One region of the Streptococcus parasuis genome, then DNA from elsewhere that is predicted to be linked to it. Evidence: predicted binding sites of a transcription regulator. Region 1 holds the regulator's gene; the other holds the start of a gene.
What was found. Region 1 encodes NrdR, which represses ribonucleotide reductase genes. Its sites were predicted from a motif close to ACACNATATATNGTGT; they were not measured.
Positions count from the first base shown of each region.

Region 2: a site for NrdR is predicted at 1,331-1,346, ahead of nrdH (glutaredoxin-like protein NrdH). Genes of this name have one in related genera too.

Region 1 is NZ_AP024276.1:516,000-519,365, reverse strand. It holds gene dnaI (primosomal protein DnaI) at 1-132, opposite strand, end outside; gene L6410_RS02620 (replication initiation and membrane attachment family protein) at 132-1,283, opposite strand; gene nrdR (transcriptional regulator NrdR) at 1,270-1,761, opposite strand; gene L6410_RS02610 (AI-2E family transporter) at 1,835-2,962, opposite strand; gene L6410_RS02605 (response regulator transcription factor) at 3,042-3,366, opposite strand, start outside.
Region 2 is NZ_AP024276.1:1,274,828-1,278,193, reverse strand. It holds gene nrdE (class 1b ribonucleoside-diphosphate reductase subunit alpha) at 1-935, opposite strand, end outside; gene nrdH (glutaredoxin-like protein NrdH) at 978-1,196, opposite strand; gene acnA (aconitate hydratase AcnA) at 1,590-3,366, shown strand, end outside.

The DNA of each region.
Region 1 (3,366 bases):
CTTTTGAGTCAACCCTTCTTTCTTAATAAAGGCAGCAACTTCAGCATCACTCACTATCTCTTGATAGAGTTGCTGATAAGATTTTGGGCTTGGGTTTGTTGCCTGCGACAACTTATCTTGAACTGATTTCATCAGCTACCTCCTTTATTTTCCATTTCTTCTAACTCACGATAAAGAGCCGCCAACTTGGCTTGACCTTCTTGTGTTTGTTCTTGTTGAACCTCTTCCTTACTCCACTCAGGTACATTGGTTTTTGTTTCTTGTTTTGGTTTGCTTTGTGATTGGCTGGACTTCAAATCCCTGAGATAGACAACAGCCGCCTCTGCACTGCCAATTCCCTTGTAAGAAAAATCATTTCCAAGCTTCATTGCATACTTTTCATTGAGATTGGCAGAGTCAACCTTATTGAAAGTATAGAGAACCAAGATATTAATCACCTCATCAAGCAACCCTATGTTTGCCAAATCCGTTAAGCATTTCCGCTCAGCCATGGTTATAGTTGCTTTGCGCTGATCCTTTAAGATAGACAGAAATACAAGACTGGATTTCGATTTCGCTTCCCGAACAATAGCTTTTTCCTGGCCAGTGAGGTCGATTTTTTCTTTTGGCAATGACTGACGTGACTGCTGCAATCGTTTGGTTGAAATCGTCTGTCCAATAGCTGTTGTTTTAGCCTGACGATAGGTTTCCAACCAGGTCCAACCTGCCTGCTCTGCTATGTAACTAAGTGCGATAATATCCTCAGTTTCATCTTGAAAATGCAATTTATCTTTAGCCATCAGAGCTTTAAATGCTGACCAATCAAAATCACGATTGGGTTCAAAAGTAAGAGGAATCTGTCCATCCATTGTAAACACTTGTGAAAAATTCTTGGAAATATTTTGTTCCTGTTTTGGAATATGGACCAGTAAGCTATCCACACTAGCTTCCCCAATCTTTTTAGCCAACAAATTCTTATACAAGGGCTTGGTTAAAAAGTTTTTTACAGTTAAAGGAGCCTGTACAGCTATTCCAGTCAACTCATCCGCACGATAGAGTTCCAAAAGTTCCATGGCTGTCAAGACATCTAAGGCCTTTTCCAATCGATTCATACCAAAATCCATATGGTTGAGAATCGAAGCCCATTTATAACGTCCTTGCCCCTGGTCGGAAAAACTATAAAAGTAATAATAAAGCGCTAAAGCATCAAACCCAATGATGGGTTGGTAACATTGACTCAAACTGACAACATCTGGAATGAAGGCATTTGTTTTTATATAGGTAAATAAATCATTTGGCTTCATCTTTTATTCCCGTTTTTACCTTGCTCCCCTTCGAAATCATCTGTTTGAGCAGATTTTCTAATTCACCAACATCCTTGAACGAACGATAGACTGAAGCAAAACGTACATAGGTAATTTCATCTAATTCAACCAATTCTTCCATCACAAAATTACCAATTACGTCACTTTCAATTTCAGCATCACTAATTGAGCGGACCTTTTGTTCTACGCGGTTAACCACTTCGTCGATATCACTGGTTGATACAGGACGCTTTTGGGCAGAACGAATGATTCCATTAAAGATTTTTTCGCGAGAAAATTGTTCTCTGGTACCATCTTTTTTAACTACAACTAAGGTTTTTTCCTCAATCCGTTCATATGTGGTAAAACGTTGACCACATTGGTCACACGAGCGACGACGACGAATTGTGTTGCCATCTTCTGCTTGACGGCTGTCTATTACACTTGATTTTAAACTATGACATTTTGGACAACGCATACTCACTCTCCTACAAAAACTTTATCATCTCAGTATAGCATAATTTGAACAAAAACAAAAGAAAGCGAATAAATCACTTTCCTTCAACAATCTGATTTTTCATCTTCAATCGACTATATACCCATTCTTTTACCAATCGATAAACAACTGCAAAGATCGGTGTGAAGAAGATCATACCTAACAGACCAAATAAATTACCACCTATCAATGCTGCTGCCAAAGTAAATACAGTAGGAAGTCCTACAGACTGCCCGACAACACGGGGGTATATCACATTTCCTTCGATTAATTGTATGATTTGGAAAAGTACAATAGACCACAGAGCCAGCAATGGATTTTGAACAGCAACAAAGAGAGCACTGATTAGACATGCTGAAAATGGACCAATATAGGGCACAAAGGACAATACACCTGCTAAAATTCCAGCCATGCTTGCATAAGGGATTCCTGAAACAGAGTAACTTACAAATACCAAAACCCCGATGATACACGCTTCTACAATCTGACTCATCAAGAATCGATCGTAGGTATCAATAATCACTTCTCCAATATAATTGACTACCTTGACGGCTTTAGTTGGTAGGATAGCTTGTAATAATTTTTGTGTCATAGATAGTAAATGTTCCTTGCTACCCAAAATGGCTAAGGTAAAGAAGAAAGCCATGACTAAGGTCATTGTGTTCGAGAAAATCCCTGTCACATTTGAGACAAGTCCAGAAAGTATCGGCGCCACGAGACTGGATACAAAGGTCAAATTCTTCAATTGATCCAATAGACTCGAAACTTGTTCGCCTATCTGACCAGATAGCAGACCATAAGACTGTAAAAATGATGTTAAAGCATTGATCGATTTTGGAACGGCTGTACTACTAACAGAAACTAATTCCGATAAAGTTGTTACAAGCGTTGGTAGAACAATAAGAACCAGTCCTGTGACAATTAAGATGAACGCAATGAGTACACTCAAGATGGCAAGAGCTCGCTTGGATTTTTTTAAAAAAGAAACTTTTTCAATCAAGTCCTCTATTTTTTTCATTGGAACATTTAATATAAAGGCAAGAAGTCCACCAATAAGAAGTGAGTTCATGCTCCCAAGTACCGTTAAGATTCCGCTATAAACTGTTGACCAATTTAAAACTGTTAATAAGACCAGCCCAGCAAAAATGAGCAAAATCAACTGCTCTTTCAATTTCGAATTCATAGATTCATACTCCTTATAATCCATACCATTCTAACATAGGTAGAAACAAAAAGAAAGAGCTTTACACTCTCTCTTGTCTCTAATCTCTCATGGTATAGCCAACACCACGTACCGTCCGAATATAGGAAGCCTGTCCTGGAACATCTAATTTTCCACGAAGATAACGGATATAGACATCCACAACATTGGTTTCAGAGGCCGCTTCATACTTCCAGACTCGTTCAAGAAGCTGTTCTCGGCTAACTGGTTCTGGACTATTCATCAATGTCGCCAGCAAATCATATTCTCGACGCGTCAAGTTGATTAACTCATCTCCCCGTGTGACCGTTCGGTTTTGAAAATCAACTTTTAAATCTCGATAGGCCGCATGCAAATGAACCTGTTTACAATTTGTTTCAATAAAA
Region 2 (3,366 bases), 760 kb from region 1:
TATTCCAACTCAACTGAGTATGGGCTGAAGAGGTACATGTCTTCGTTTTTACGTGCCAATTCGTAGAATTTATCAGGAACTGTGATACCCAGTGATAAGGTCTTCACGCGAACTTTCTCGTCGGCATTTTCTTTCTTAGTCGAAAGGAAGGAAATAATATCTGGGTGGAAAACATCAAGATAAACGACACCAGCCCCTTGGCGTTGTCCAAGCTGGTTAGAATAGGAGAAGCTGTCTTCGAAGAGTTTCATAACAGGTACAACCCCAGAAGCTGCCCCCTCATAGCCCTTGATTGGAGCACCAGCCTCACGCAAGTTACTAAGAGAGATACCGACACCTCCACCGATACGGGACAATTGCAGAGCAGAGTTGATAGAACGTCCGATCGAGTTCATATCGTCTGTGACTTGAATCAAGAAACAAGATACTAACTCACCACGGCGAGCACGACCTGCGTTGAGGAAAGACGGTGTTGCCGGCTGGTAACGAAGATGAATCATTTCGTTGGCCAGGTTTAGTGCTAATTCTTCGTTGCCCTCAGCAAAATACAAGGCGTTGAAGAGAACGCGATCTTCCATGCTCTCCAAGTAGTAGGCACCGTCGTTGGTTTTAAGGGCATACTGGTTATAGAACTTGTAGGCTGCCATGAAAGACTTGAAGCGGAAATCTTGGTCTTTCAAGAATTGATCAATTTTGATGATAAATTCTGGACTGTATTGGTCCAAAAACTCTTTTTCAAGGTAATTTTCTTCTAATAGATAAGCAATCTTGTCTAAAATACTATCAAATTGCTTGGTATTTGGGAGGACGTTTTCTTTAAAGAAGGCCTTAACCGCTTCTTGGTCCTTGTGGAGTGGGATTTGCCCATTGACAGGACGGTTGATTTCGTTATTTAAACGGAAGTAGGACACATCGCCTAGCTCTTTTAAACTCATAGTCGCAATCTCTTTCTTAATTATAGTAGGGTAGATTAGGAATTAAACCAAGGCTTTTAATTTACCTGGTTGGAAACCAGAAAAGACATCATTATCCGTTTCAATAACAGGTGCTGCTGAGAAACCGAGACCTTTTACGTGATCGATAAATTCAGGCTGTTCATCTAGATTGATTTCATTATATTTCACCTGGTGTTGGTCCAAGAATTTTTTGGTCATTTTACATTGAACACAATCATTTTTTGAATAGATAGTTACCATTCAGTTTCTCCTTTGTCTCTCAAGGATAAAAATATCCCATTTTTGTTACCAATCTAGGATACAAAATTTTGAAGTTAAAGTCAAGGAGCTTGTCTGAATAAATCACTAAATATTGTGCAATATATTTATCGACAACACCAAATATAGTATGTGTACAAGCCAAAACCTCTTTCTAATATTGATTTTTGGTAGGGTTTTCAATGGTTGCGCTTGATGTATAATAGTAGGTGCAGGACAAAAAATAAAGAGTATATTAGAATCAGATACGGTTGATATGATTATTAAATAGTAGGCAATATGTCACATGATGTAACACGTTTGGTTAGGTATTGATTGAATAAATATTACAATCTATACTATACTAAATAATAATGTTGAAAGAGGGCAGAGCCGATGAGTCTATCGTATAAAAAACGCTTACTTCATAATGAGAAAGAATACTCTTACTATGCATTGAATTCGGTTGCAACCGAAAATGGTGTGGATATTCATACACTTCCATATACCATCCGAATTTTATTGGAAAGTCTTCTTCGTAAGGAAGACGGAGTTGATGTTACTAAAAATCACATTTTAGATTTATTACATTATCAGGCTTCTTCACCATCTGGAGAAGTCCCTTTTAAACCTAGTCGTGTCATTTTACAAGACTTCACTGGTGTACCTGTAGTGGTTGACCTTGCATCCATGCGAGACGCTGTTGTCAAGGCTGGTGGAAGCCCAGACTTGATAAATCCAGAAATTCCTGTCGATTTGGTCATTGACCATTCTGTTCAAGTTGACTTTTTCGGGACAGATCAGGCGCTTGAGCAAAATATCGCCTTAGAATTTGAACGAAATAATGAGCGCTATGAGTTTCTCAAGTGGGCTGAAAATTCATTTGAAAACTACCGTGCTGTACCGCCTGCAACAGGGATTATTCATCAGGTAAATATTGAATTTCTAAGTGACGTTATCATTAATAAGGATGGTTTACTTTATCCAGACTCTATGTTTGGTACTGACAGCCACACAACTATGATCAATGGTATTGGTGTACTTGGTTGGGGTGTCGGTGGTATTGAGGCGGAAGCAGCAATGTTGGGTGAAGCATCTTATTTTCCAATTCCAGAGGTGATTGGAGTTCACTTGACTGGACAGTTACCGAAAGTAGCTACTGCAACGGACTTGGCTTTGAAAGTGACACAGTTGCTTCGTCAAGAAAATGTTGTTGGAAAATTTGTTGAATTTTTTGGACCTGGCTTGTCCTCCCTTGCTCTTGCAGATCGTGCAACAGTCTCAAATATGGCTCCTGAATATGGTGCAACCTGTGGATATTTCCCAATTGATTCTGAAACCCTCAATTACATGCGATTGACCAACCGCACAGAGGAGCAAATTGAATTAACAGAAGCATATGCAAAAGCAAATCACTTATTCTATGATAGCACAGCTATTCCAACCTATACCAAGGTACTTGAATTAGATTTGTCTACGATTGTTCCATCCATTTCTGGTCCGAAAAGACCACAAGATTTGATTGAATTGTCTAATGCTAAAAATGAGTTCCAAGCAAGTGTAACACGTGAAGTTGGTGTTCGTGGATTTGGTTTGGAGAAAGAAGAATTAGATAAGATAGCCACGGTTAAATATGCAGATGGCGACGAACTGATTCAAACAGGACATGTTGCGATTGCAGCGATTACCTCTTGTACCAATACTTCGAACCCATATGTTCTATTGGCGGCTGGTTTATTAGCTAAAAATGCAGTTGAAAAAGGTTTGACTGTTGCGAAGACTGTCAAAACGTCCTTGGCGCCAGGTTCAAAAGTTGTAACAGGCTATTTGAAAAATTCAGGTTTACAGACCTATTTGGATGCTTTAGGGTTCAATTTGGTTGGTTATGGCTGTACAACTTGTATTGGTAACTCAGGTGATTTACGACCTGAAGTAGCAGAAGCCATTAAAGATGAAGATTTATTAGTTTCAGCAGTATTATCTGGGAACCGTAACTTTGAAGGACGGATCAACCCACTTGTGAAAGCCAATTTCTTAGCGAGTCCACCACTTGTTGTTGCCTATGCTATTGCGGGTAATATGAATGTTGATTTGACAAGAGACCCACTTGGATATGATAAGGATGATCAGCCAGTCTATCTAGCAGATATTATGCCAAGTCGTGAAGAAGTTG